Regions from separate parts of the Gordonia sp. NPDC127522 genome, predicted to be linked through region 1. Evidence: riboswitches for the same ligand, from Rfam matches in the RefSeq annotation. Region 1 holds a riboswitch; each other region holds the start of a gene.

Region 1 (4,204 bases):
CCGGTGGGAGTGCGGTCTTCAACGACCTGGCGGAGGTCTCGCCGGGTGACACCGCGACGTTGCGCACGTCGAATGGTCGTCTCACCTATCGCATCGTCGACACCGAGCTGTACGGCAAGTACGGCCAGGCGCAGCTCGAACCCAAACTGCGCGAACGCATTCCGGGGCGCCTGGTGCTGGTCACCTGCTACCTCGGCAGCGACGGCCGCCAGCTCACCGACCAGAATTTCGTCGCCTACGCCGACCTCGAGTCCGCTGCCGGCGACTAGGGCCGACCACCCGGCCGAGCTCAGGCCTCGACGCGCTGCTGTGCGTCCAGCAATCGGTTCGCCCCGGCGACCAGCGCGTGGACGTTCGCCTCGTCGCTGCTCGCGCCCTCACCGACGGCCCAGGCCTGCCGGCCGTCGTGCTCGCACAGCAGGAACGTCGTGACCACGCCGTCGACGACCCGCTGGTGCAGCCGGACGATCTGAACCGGGGCGCCGACGTCGTACAGGATCGAGGTCATCGCACCGACGGGGCCGGCGGCGACGGCGCTGCGGGACATGATGCGGTCGGCGATCGCGAGCGTCGCGCGGCACTCGACCAGGTCGCCCGAGCACGGGACGGCGGAGAAGGAGCCCATCCGGATCGTGCCGCCGCGGGAGTACTCGTCGGTGAATTCCTGCCAGGTCATCCCGGCGGCCTCCTCGTGCATCCCGGGGGGAAGCGGGCGGCCGAAACGTGCGGCGAAGTGGTCGCCGCCGTGCCGGTCGTCGCGCTCGGTCCACGAACAGGATCGACGAGGTAGATGAAGAGGGTGCATCTCGAAAACCGATTTCGGTCGAAGAACGGATGACCGACTGGAGAGCGCAACCGACCCGCAGCGGGGGGTCGGTCAGATTCAGACCCCGCTGCGGCGGGTTACGAGAACGCTCGTGATGCACAACATGATCGGTCCACCATAGACCTGCGACACCGACCGGGCAAACGTGTTTCCGCCGGGGGAACCGCTAGAGCATCCCGGCGAGTTCGGTGGCTGCGGCGGCCGGGTCGTCGGCCGCGGTGATGGCCCGCACGACGACGATGCGCCGCGCCCCGAGCGCGGTGACCTCCCCGACGCGGCCGGCGTCGATACCGCCGATGGCGAACCACGGCTTGGCTGATCGTGTTGCGGCCGTTGAGGACACGAGGTCGAGGCCGGCGGCGGCGCGCCCCGGTTTGGTGGGGGTGGTCCAGCACGGACCGACGCAGAAGTAGTCGACGTCGTCGTCGGCGATCGCGGCGGCAGCCTGCTCGGGGTCGTGGGTCGAGGCGCCGATGACGACATCCGGTCCGACGATCCGGCGGGCCGTCGACGGCGACAGATCGCCCTGTCCGACGTGCAGGACATCGGCCCCGGAGAGCGCCGCGATGTCGGCGCGGTCGTTGACCGCGAGCAGGGCGCCATGCGCGTCAGCGACCATCCGCATGCCCGCGAGGATCTCGAGTTCCTCGCCCGCCTCCAAGGTCCCGAACTCGCGCTCACCCGGCGAGTTCTTGTCGCGCAGCTGCACGATGTCGACGCCGCCCGCGAGCGCCGCGTCGACGAAGTCGAGCAGGTCACCGCGTTCGCGCCGGGCGTCGGTGCACATGTACAGGCGGGCCGTGGAGAGCCGCCGGCGACGGTCCGTCGCGGAGCCGGGGTCCGTCGACGCGGAGCTGGTGCGGTTCGGGGTCGTCACGCCGACCAGGCTAACCGGACCCCCGACGCCCCGGCGTATGGTGGATCGCACGAACACACGGGAGTCCGGATCGGCCGGGCTGAGAGTGCGGACAGATTCCGCTGACCGTCGAACCTGATCCGGGTCATTCCGGCGAAGGAAGGTGATTCCCAGCGTGGATTCCCCACCGCAGCGTCCTGCTCGCCGCGCCCTGACGATCGTCGGGGGCGGCGTCATCGGGCTGACATGTGCGCTCACCGCGGCCGACGCCGGGTGGCGGGTTCGCGTCCTCGACGCCGGCGCCGACGAGCGCGCGTCCTGGGTCGCCGGCGGCATGCTCGGCTCACTCGGCGAAGGTCATCCCGGGGAGGACGCATCCCTGGCCCTCTCGGTCGAGTCGGTCCGGCTGTGGCCGGCGCTCGTGAAGCGGCTCGACGACCCGGGCGTCGTCACCGCCACCGACTCGCTGTTCGTCGCGGCCTCGGCCACCGACATCGAGTACCTACGGCATCTCGCCGACTTCGTCTGGGCCGGGCAGCCCGCCACCGATGCCGCGCTGCAGTCGGTGACCGGCCGCGACATCCGGACCCTGGAACCGTCGCTGAGCTCTCGACTGGTCGGTGGCTACCGCGCGGTCGGCGAGTGGTCCGTCGACAACCGGCGGCTGCTCGAGGCGTTGCGCGCCGCCGCGACGTCGGCGGGTGCCGAGTTGGTCTCCGCGCGCGTCGAATCCCTGGCCGATCTCGACGACCTCGGTTCCGACACCCAGATCCTGCTCGCCGCCGGACTGGGCACCGCGGCCCTCTGGCCGGGCGTGGACCTGCATGCGGCGAAGGGGGAGATCCTCCGCCTGCGCCGCACGCGCTGGTCGGTGCCGCCGCCCGGCCACGTCGTCCGGGCACGCCTCCACGCGCGGGCCGTGTACCTGGTGCCGCGCGAGGACGGAGTCGTCGTCGGCGCCACCCAGTACGAGGCCGAGGGGATTGCCGACCGCGCGCCGCAGGCCGGCGGGGTCGCGGATCTGCTCGCCGACGCGATCGAGGTCTTCCCCGGGCTGCGGACCTACGAACTGACCGAAGCGGGGGCCGGTCTGCGGCCGTGCACCGCGGACGGATTGCCCATCGTCACCCGTGTGGACACACGAACGGTCGTGGCAACCGGGCACGGGCGCAACGGGATCGTCCTGGCCCCGGGCACCGCCGCCCGCGTGCTGTCGATTCTCGAAGGAGCAGAGGAATGAGTATCACCGCGAACATCACCGTCAACGGCCAGAGCGTCGACGTCGGCGCCGATACGTCGGTGCGCGACGTCGTCACCGGTCTGGGGTTGCCGGACCGGGGGATCGCGGTCGCGGTGGACGGCGCGGTCGTCCCGCGCGGCCGCTGGGACCGGCACACCATGACCGACGGCGCCGTCGTCGAGATCGTCACGGCGGTGCAGGGTGGCTGACCTCGCCGATCTGAAGCCCGACGCCTCGGGGGCCGAGCAGAAGTCCGGCGACGAGACGATCCCGGATGCGGACCATCTGCGCATCGCCGGTCGCGACTTCTCGTCGCGACTCATCACCGGTACCGGCGGCGCGTCGAATCTCGCGACCCTGGAACGCGCGCTGGTCGCGTCGGGGACCGAGCTGACCACCGTCGCGGTTCGGCGCGTCGACGCGGCCTCGGGCACCGGGGTCTTCGATCTGCTGCGCCGGCTCGACATCGCCGTCCTGCCCAACACCGCCGGCTGTCACACCACCGCCGAGGCGGTCCTGACCGCCCAACTGGCGCGCGAGGCGTTCGAGACCGACTGGGTGAAGCTCGAGGTGGTCGCCGACGAACGCACCTTGATGCCCGACGCCATCGAACTCGTCGACGCCGCGGCCGCGCTGGTCGCCGACGGTTTCGTCGTGCTCGCCTACACCAACGACGATCCGGTCCTGGCCGCGCGACTCGCCGATCTCGGGGTGGCGGCGGTGATGCCCCTCGGGTCGCCGATCGGGACCGGACTCGGAATCCTCAACCCGCACAACATCGAGATCATCGTCGACGACTGCCGCACCCGCTTCGACGACACGCTACCGGTCATTCTCGACGCGGGCATCGGGACGGCGAGCGACGCGGCCCTGGCGATGGAACTCGGTTGCGACGGCGTGCTTCTGGCCACGGCGGTGACCCGGGCGGAGAACCCCGAACTGATGGCGACGGCGATGCGGCACGCGGTGGCCGGGGGCCGACTGGCCGCGCGCGCCGGCCGGATCCCCAAGCGCTTCTGGGCGCACGCGTCCTCGCCCGGGCGCGACCGGGACTGACGCGCGATCCCGCGACAGGCCATCCGAACGACAGACCGGGCTGCTCCGGGTTCGGCGGCTATGGTCGAGGCGTGTTGCAGGTAGCGAATCTGACGAAGGACTTCGGCGGTCAACGCGCGGTCGACGACCTCACCTTCGAGGTGGGGCCGGGACGGGTCACCGGTTTCCTGGGGCCCAACGGTGCGGGCAAGTCGACGACCATGCGGATGATGCTCGGACTCGACCG
Region 2 (4,204 bases), on a different contig from region 1:
CCGGGCCGGTCAGCAGACCGCTGCGGTACAGGAATCCGGAGTTCCCGGCCCACTGTTCGAGCGTCTGCCGGCCGACCCGGCCGTCGGCGTCCTTCATGTATTGGCCGGCGAGCAACCGCTGGCTCTCGAACACCAGTTGCTCGTCGTTGAACGCGCCGGGGTTGGCGGCGAGGAGGTCGCGGGCGGCCGCGTCCGGGTCGTCGGCCGCCGCCTGGTAGCCGCGCTGCAGCGCCGTCACGAAGGCCGCCGCCCGGTCCGGGTTGTCCGCCAGCCAGTGCTCGTTGGCGTCGACGACGATCGCGTATGCCTCCGGGAATCCGAAGTCGGTGTAGTGGAAGTACCTCATCGGGGTTCCGCGATGCTCGGCCTCGATGCCCTCCCACGCGAGATAGGAGACGGTGAAGTCGGCCTGACCGGAGTAGACGGCCTCGTATGCCGAGGTCCCGAGGGTCACCGAGGTGAACTCGCCGGTGCCGCCGTCGTTCCGGATCACCTGCTCGAGGGTCTTCTCCTCGCCCGGGTCGCCGAAACCGGCGTATGTCTTCCCGTCGAGGTCCTTCGGGCTCGTGATGTCGCGGCGGTCGGCGCGGACACCGATGCCGGTGGCCCACTTCTGCAGCGGCGCGAACACGGAGATGGTGTGCGCGCCCGATGCCCGCGAGAAGGTCGACGAGTTGTGGGTGCTGATCCCGAACTCGGCGTTGCCCGCGTCCACGATGGTGTCCACGGCGGTGTTGTTGTACGGCAGGATCTCGACGTCGAGTCCGGCCTCCTCGAACCAGCCGCGCTGCTGCGCCACGAACAAGCCCGTGTGGTTGGTGTTCGGGGACCAGTCGAGCGCGAATCGGATGGTGCCGTCCGAACCGGCGCCCGAACCGCACGCGGTGATCGCCGACGACGCGACGACCGCGGCGGCGAGCACGGTGAGGAGGCGGCGCGCGCGGGCGCTCATGCGGCGGGCCACGGCTGCGGGTTCAGCGCGGTGTCCCAGAACAGGAGCTCGAACCGCGTGGCGACGGTGAACGCCGTCGCCATCGCGGCCCGTTCGCGCTCGCCGGCGTGCTCCGCAGCCGCGTCCACGAGTTCCCTTGCCCGCGAGGCGGATTCCTGGAATTCCGGGGCGTCGTAGGTGGTCACCCACTGCGCGTAGGGGTGGTTCGGGTCGGCGGCGAGCACCTGGGCGGCACTCGCGGCCAGGGCCCGGCCGACTTCCGCGTAGATCCAGAAGCAGGGCAGGGCCGCGGCCGCGCCGACCGCATACGACTCGGTCGCGGCGACGGCCGTCAGGTAGGACACGTACCCCAGGCACGCCGGCGACGGCTCGGGTTCGCCCTCACGCGGAGGCAGCTGGCCGCCGTTGAGCAGGTCGCCGTGGAGAGCCGACTCGACGGTGGCCGCGGTGGCCGACGAGTTCGCCCAGAACCCCGCGGTCTGCGGGTCGGGGGACTTCGACGCCAGGATCGCCAGCGCCTTCGCGTACCCGGCGAGGTACAGCGAGTCCTGCTCCATGTAGGTGCGGAACACCTCCAGTGGCAGCGTCCCGTCGCCGAGCCGCCGCAGGAACTCGAGGTCGTCGATCGCCGTCCGCAACCCCTTCGTCTCCTCCCAGAGGTGGTCGGAGAATCGGCCGGAGACCGGCAAGTGCGCATGCACAGACATGACATCCCTTCGTCAGCATTACCTGGACAGGTTCTCGGGTCTCATCTCAGCCCCGCGTCGCGGAGCACCCCGTGTCAGAACGCAGCCACAGTAGCAGGAGTGGGGGTCGCAGTGGGACGCCTGTGCCACGACCATGTCCCGGCCTGTTGACCAGCCGGTTTGCGCGTTGATGCGGTGTTCGTTGTATTCTTCACGGCGTTGTTCGTACGGCCGTCACGGTGGCCGGAAGAGCGGCACGGCAGGTTGCCCGAGCGGCCAAAGGGAGCGGATTGTAAATCCGTCGCGCAAGCTACATAGGTTCGAATCCTATACCTGCCACAGCGTGGTCCATTCTCGCGAAACTGCTCTACAGACGGTCTCCGACCAGCGATTTGTCTAGCGCAGACGCGAGTGTGTAACCTCGTTAAGGCTCTCGGGCACAACCGCCCGGGGCACGCCCCCTTAGCTCAGTCGGCAGAGCGTTTCCATGGTAAGGAAAAGGTCGACGGTTCGATTCCGTCAGGGGGCTCGCTGGACGAGAAGTCCGCGGGGCGGTGTAGCTCAGCTGGTTAGAGCGCACGACTCATAATCGTGAGGTCGAGGGATCGAGTCCCTCCACCGCTACACATCGGGTCCGACCGGAACCGAGCGCAAGGGTCGCAAGCCCTGAGGGAACTTCCGAACCCGACCACGTACCACCCGAAAGAAGGCAATCAAGTGGCCTCCTCAACAGATGTTCGCCCCAAGATCACCTTGGCCTGCGAGGTGTGCAAGCACCGTAACTACATCACGAAGAAGAACCGCCGCAACGATCCCGATCGCCTCGAGATCAAGAAGTTCTGCCCGAACTGCGGCAAGCATCAGGGGCACAAGGAATCGCGCTGACGCTGTCGTCGGCCGTTTCGAAGTACCACCAGCAGCGGGCTGCCTCTCGATGAGGCAGCCCGTCTTGTTGTGTCGGGCCCGAAGGGAGTAGAGCTCAATGTCACAGGTAAGCGGAGCCGAGATCCAGGATCGTCCGGACGAGGCGTCGAACGGTGGCGCGAAGCCGACCCCCGACGAGATCGCCGCCCACACGCAGAGCCTCGTCGGCTTCCACTACACGGTCGACGACTACTACGAGATCGGCCGCGAGGAGATCCGTAAGCACGCGATGGCCGTGCAGGACGCGCACCCGACCCACTGGAGCGAGGAGGGCGCGCGGGCCTTCGGTCACGACCGCCTGATCGCCGCGCCCACCTACGTGTCGGTGCTCGGGATCATCGCCCAGCGCAAGCTCTTCGAAGACGTCATCACCGGCTACGACATGTGGCAGATCATGCAGACCGATCAGCGGCTGGTCTACCACCAGCCGATGAAGGTCGGGGACCGACTGATCTGCGACGTCTCGCTCGAGTCGTTCCGGCATGTGAGCAGTCCCGAGATGATCGACCTGATGGTCACCAAGAACGTCATCTGGAACCAGCACGACGAGCCGGTCATGACCACGTGGACCTCCCTGGCCGCGCGTCCCGGCATGGACGTCGACCCCGAACTCGAGGCGTCCCTCGACCACGTGATGATCAAGGTCGACGCCATCGGCGAGTCCGGGCACACCGTCGAGCCGAAGGCGGGTCGCTACGACCTCCCCGATCCGACGCAGTCGCCTGGCGCCTTCGGTGCCGTCGACTTCGACACGCTCACGGTGGGTCAGGAACTCACGCCCAAGCGCTACCTGCTGACGCGCGGCAACCTCGCGAACTATGCGGGCGTGGCCGGCGACCCCAACCCGATCCACTTCTCCGACCACGTCGTGAACGCGGCCGGGATGGACGACGTCGTCGCGCACGGCATGCAGACGATGGGGCTCGGCGCGAGCTTCGTCTCCGAGTTCATCGGCGACCCGGCGGCCTTCTGCGAGTACAACGTGCGCTTCACCAGCCCGGTGTACGTCCCGGCCGACGACAGCGCGGCCGTCGACTTCACCGGCAAGGTGAAGTCGCTCGATCCCGCGACCCGCCGCGGGACCATCGCCATCACCGCCAAGCAGGGCGATCGCCGCATCTTCGGACGCGCGCAGGCCGTCATCCAGTTCAACTGATCGACCGGTCGCGAGCCGTTCGGGCGGCTCACGGACGGGTGGCGTGTACGGTCGTCGGGGGAGCGGAGGCGAGCCCGTTTTGGGTCCACCGCCCCGGTGATCTACACTGAAGTGTCTGATTGATTCAGACTTGCGCGCTACCCATAGGGTGGCGCGTTGGTTTTGTCGGCGACGAAACGTCGACGGGCCGCGAGGCCGGATCGAGAAGCACGGCAACGCCGACCACTCCGGTGGCGGGCGTCGCAAAGGGGCGTAGCTCAATTGGCAGAGCAGCGGTCTCCAAAACCGCAGGTTGCAGGTTCAAGTCCTGTCGCCCCTGCCCTGGTGAAGGGCACACGCTGACGAGAGGACCGCGAAGTTGAGCAAGCGAGACCGGGCCGCCCGCGCCAAAGACGCCGCAGAGGGTTCTGCGGCCGATTCGGCCGCGGCTGAGCTCGACGGTCGCGACGAGGCCACCGACGCGGGTACGGACGACGACACGTCGAC
Region 3 (4,204 bases), on a different contig from region 1:
GTGATGTCCCCGAACGTGTCGAGACCGAGCTCGACCTTCTCGATACCTACCGGGTGAGATTCCATGTCGCCCTTCGCGAAGTTGTGATCGTGCGGGGCGAAATCCGAGGAATCGCGCCCGCATTGGTCTTTTCACACGATTTCACGGACATCTTTCCAGTTCGTCACGGTGTCGAGGTCGGTGCTGTGTAATGCTTCATATCGGTTCATGTGCTCGGCGTGCGAGCGCCGATTCTTCTAGACAAGGGAGACACTCCGATGTGGGATTCATTCTGGGACTTCATCTGGTACACGATCGTCATCTTCGCGTTCGTCGCATACCTGATCGTCCTGTGGCACATCATCAGCGACCTGTTCCGGGACAAGGCGTCCTCGGGGTGGGCGAAGGCGGCGTGGGTGATCTTTCTGATCGTCTTCCCGTACATCACCGCGATCGTCTACCTACTCGCCAAGGGCAAGGGGATGGCCGAGCGTCAGCGTGAGGCGTACAGCGAGGCCAAGCAGGCGTCCGACGAGTACATCCGGTCTGTCGCGGGCACCTCGCCGACGCAGCAGATCGCCGACGCGAAGAACCTGCTCGACTCGGGCGCGATCACACCCCAGGAGTTCGAACACCTGAAGAGCAAGGCCCTCAGCGGAACCGCCTGACGGTCCCTCGACACAGACAACGCTCCCCGATGGCGCCGGTCGCCGTCGGGGAGCGTTGTCTGCTTCTCGGGGTCCGGCCCGGTCGCGTCAGTCCGCCGACCCGACGCCCACACGCCACAGCGGATTGACCGGACCGTGGCCGGCGCCCAGTGGATACGCAGCGGCCAGACAACGGGTCACCCAGTCCTTGCCGAAGCCGACCGCCTCGGGAACCTCGTATCCATGTGCCAACGCGCACGCGATCGCGGCGGCGAGGGTGTCGCCGGCGCCGTGGTCGTGCGGAGTGTCGATGCGTTCGTGGCTGAGCTCGATGAACTGGTCGCCGTCGTAGAGCAGATCGGGGGAGTGGTCCGAGCTTCGCAGGTGCCCGCCTTTCACCAGCGCCCAGCGCGGCCCGAGATCGAGCAGTGCCCTGGCCGCGTCGCGTTGCGACGCGGTATCGGTGACCTCGATCCCGGTGATCAGGCGAACCTCGTCCAGGTTCGGGGTCACCACCGTCGCGAGGGGAAACAGGCTGTGCCGCAGGGTGTCGAGTGCCGAGTCGGCGAGCAGCTGGTTGCCGTGCATCGACGCGCACACCGGATCGACCACCAGCGGAACGGATGTGTCCCGGCCGATACCGCTCGTGCGGCACTGCTCGACGATGGCCTCGATGATGGGCGCCGACGCGAGCATCCCGGTCTTCGCCGCGGCCACACCGATGTCACCGGACACGGAGTCGATCTGCGCCGCCACGGTCTGCGGTGAGATCTCCTCGAACCCGCTCACGCCCACCGAGTTCTGGACCGTCACCGCGGTCACCGCGACACACCCGTGCACCCCGAGCAGGGCGAAGGTGCGCATGTCTGCCTGAATTCCCGCGCCCCCGCCGGAGTCCGAACCCGCGATGGTCAGGACCCGTACCGGAGCGGACCCGCGCTGCGCGACCGGGAGTCCCGTGAAGGACTGCTCGTCGACCGATCGGGTACCGGATACACGTGTGCCCATGGCTGCTCCCTACGCCGGCATTATCCGGACAGGTTCGAGCGGTCGGCGACCGCCTGTCGCCATCTCAGCCCTCGGTCGTCGTGAGAGCCCCCGCGGTGTAGTTGTCGTGCGCCCGCCACCCTACAGCGCGGAGTTCGTTCGGGTCGTAGGGGTGCGCGCGACCGTCTCGATGTGCGACGACCGGACGATCGGGGTCGGCAGTTACGGTTCCGTAAGGTACCGTGTGACCCGGATCACAAGCGGGGCCGATGCCGAGGTTCGGACGGCACATGTCAGTGGTCCGATGTCCACGATCAAGAGGTGAGGAGGGTCGGGTGCTACGCAAGCATCGTCAGCGACCACCACAGTCGGCGAAGTCGATCCTGCAACAGATCGCGCAGGTGGTGCACAATCCCGACCGCGACCGGTTCGAACTGTGGGTCGCCGGCGACCTGGTCGGCGTGCTCGGCTACTCGACCGAGACGGTCGACGGTCAGACGACCATCACCGTGCTGCACACCGTGCTCTACGACGAGTACAGCGGACACGGTCTCGCCACCCGACTCACCCGCACCGTCGTGCACTACACCCGTGAACAAGGCGCCCGTCTACGACCCGTGTGCACGTTCACCAAGCACTACCTCGACGGCCATCCCGGGATCGTGACGCTCGCGCCGGTGTGATCCGAAGGTTGGCCTCGGCGGCTCCGGAACATTCCTCGCCGGACCCTTCGAGGCTCGTCGCTATCGCTCCTCGCACCTCAGGGAGCAGGGGTTATGCGCTTCCTTCTTCGGATTATGGAGCGGTGGTCGCGCTCCTCGCGCCGGTGTGAGGAACGGGCTCCGACTCGGCTCAGCCCGCCGACGGCTCCGACAGCAATGTCTCGCGGAGCACCTTCTTGTCGATCTTGCCTACTGCGGTGACCGGCAGTGTGCGCACGACGCGGACCACGTCGGGCAGTTTGAAGGAGGCGAGTCCGCGGTCGGCGAGGAAGGTGCGGATCGTGGCCAGCTCGAGTGGACGGGCCGGGGGGTGTTCGTGCGAGAGCACGACTGCCGCACAGATCTTCTCACCGAGCGCGTCGTCGGGCAGCCCGACCACCGCGACCTGCCGGACCGAATCGTGGGCGAGGAGGTTCTCCTCGACGTCGTCGGCGGCGACGTTCTCCCCGGCGCGCACGATGGTGTCCTTGATGCGGCCGGTCACGGCCAGGTGCCCCGACGGCAGCCTGGTGACCTTGTCCCCGGACCGGTAGAAGCCGTCCGGCGTGAAGGACTTCTCGTTGTGGGCGGCGGCGCGGTAGTAGCCGCGGATCGTGTACGGCCCCCGCACCAGCAGTTCGCCTTCTTCCCCGTCGGGGACATCGGCTCCGTCCTCGTCGACCACACGTACCTCGTCGAGCGCCGACATCGGCGCCCCCTGCACCTGGTGGACCAGGTCGCGTGGGTCGTCGGTCCGGGTGTAGCAGATCAGCCCCTCGGCCATGCCGAAGACCTGCTGGACGACGGGGCCGAGGGCCCCGTCGAGGGCGACGGCGTCGGACTGGGCCAGCTTGGCGCCGCCCACCTGCAGCAGGCGCAGGGAGCTGATGTCCGCCGGCTCCCACTCGGTCGCCGCGCACCAGAGTTGCGCGAGCGCGGGGACGAGCGCGGTCACCGTGACGCGGTGCCGCTCGATGAGCTCGAAAGTGTTGTCCGGACTGGGGTTGTCGGCGAAGACGACGTGGCCGCCCGCACCGAAGACGCCCAGGATTCCCGGGCAGCACAGCGGGAAGTTGTGCGCGGCCGGCAATGCGACGAGGTAGGTGTCGTCGGCGGTGAGGCCGGCGACGTCCGCGGACAGCCGGGCGTTGAGGTCGTAGTCGTCGTGCGTGCGCGCGATGAGTTTCGGCAGTCCGGTGGTGCCCCCCGACACGAGGAACAGGGCGGGTAGCCCGGCGTCGGGGGCAGCCGGGAGCTCGACCGAGGCGGGGTCGGCGTCGGGGAGCGGTGTGAATCGACCCGGTTCGCCGGAGATGAAGACCTGCGCGACGTCGGGCACCCGTGACTGCAGCTCGGTCGCGAGCTCGCGGTAGTCGAATCCCCGGCGGCCGTCCTCACCGATGTAGGCGACCGCGCCGGCACCGGCTGCGAGATGGGCGATCTCGGAGATCCGGTGCGCGGGCAGCGTCATCACCGGCACGACACCCGCGCGTAGGAGGCCGTACAGGGTGACCGCGAAGTCGAGGGAGTTGTTCAGCTGCAACACGACCCGTTGCGTCGGCTGCAGTCCGGCCGCGACGAAACCGGCGGCACGACGGAGGGTGGCGTCGCGGAACTCGGCATAGGTGAGCGTGCGCGGCCCGTCGGTGGAGGCATCGGTCAGCGCAGGGGAGTCGGGAGTTCGCTCGGCGGCCAGATCGAGGCCGGCGAACAACGGGCGGTCGAGGAAGACGCCGGCGTCGCGGTACTTCTGTGCCTGTGCGTCGGTGTGGGGAGCGAAACCGTCGAGCAGATCGGTCGCGGGGTCGAGATGCGTCGGCATGAGTTCATTCAAACACAGGCAGGATAGGGTAACCTTACCGGTCGATGCAGGGCGGGAGGCCGGCTATC

What was found. A riboswitch is a leader RNA that binds a small molecule or an ion and turns the genes downstream of it on or off. The one in region 1 is predicted to bind thiamine pyrophosphate.
Region 2: linked by a shared signal. The riboswitch ahead of ACFVHY_RS02785 (TenA family protein) and the one ahead of thiO (glycine oxidase ThiO) in region 1 are both predicted to bind thiamine pyrophosphate.
Region 3: linked by a shared signal. The riboswitch ahead of thiD (bifunctional hydroxymethylpyrimidine kinase/phosphomethylpyrimidine kinase) and the one ahead of thiO (glycine oxidase ThiO) in region 1 are both predicted to bind thiamine pyrophosphate.

Annotation. Positions count from the first base shown of each region.
Region 1 is NZ_JBHXVK010000002.1:676,785-680,988, forward strand. Features, by position in the region: gene ACFVHY_RS07330 (class F sortase) at 1-269, shown strand, start outside; gene ACFVHY_RS07335 (hypothetical protein) at 290-676, opposite strand; gene thiE (thiamine phosphate synthase) at 993-1,703, opposite strand; TPP riboswitch at 1,751-1,862, shown strand; gene thiO (glycine oxidase ThiO) at 1,858-2,922, shown strand; gene thiS (sulfur carrier protein ThiS) at 2,919-3,131, shown strand; gene ACFVHY_RS07355 (thiazole synthase) at 3,190-3,978, shown strand; gene ACFVHY_RS07360 (ABC transporter ATP-binding protein) at 4,050-4,204, shown strand, end outside.
Region 2 is NZ_JBHXVK010000001.1:610,353-614,556, forward strand. Features, by position in the region: gene ACFVHY_RS02780 (ABC transporter substrate-binding protein) at 1-952, opposite strand, end outside; gene ACFVHY_RS02785 (TenA family protein) at 949-1,659, opposite strand; TPP riboswitch at 1,647-1,741, opposite strand; tRNA gene ACFVHY_RS02790 (tRNA-Tyr) at 1,897-1,977, shown strand; tRNA gene ACFVHY_RS02795 (tRNA-Thr) at 2,095-2,167, shown strand; tRNA gene ACFVHY_RS02800 (tRNA-Met) at 2,189-2,262, shown strand; gene rpmG (50S ribosomal protein L33) at 2,356-2,523, shown strand; gene ACFVHY_RS02810 (fused (3R)-hydroxyacyl-ACP dehydratase subunits HadA/HadB) at 2,621-3,718, shown strand; tRNA gene ACFVHY_RS02815 (tRNA-Trp) at 3,965-4,037, shown strand; gene secE (preprotein translocase subunit SecE) at 4,077-4,204, shown strand, end outside.
Region 3 is NZ_JBHXVK010000012.1:29,585-33,788, reverse strand. Features, by position in the region: gene ACFVHY_RS17455 (LLM class flavin-dependent oxidoreductase) at 1-65, opposite strand, end outside; gene ACFVHY_RS17450 (PLDc N-terminal domain-containing protein) at 258-647, shown strand; gene thiD (bifunctional hydroxymethylpyrimidine kinase/phosphomethylpyrimidine kinase) at 735-1,634, opposite strand; TPP riboswitch at 1,624-1,738, opposite strand; gene ACFVHY_RS17440 (GNAT family N-acetyltransferase) at 1,949-2,296, shown strand; gene ACFVHY_RS17435 ((2,3-dihydroxybenzoyl)adenylate synthase) at 2,466-4,136, opposite strand.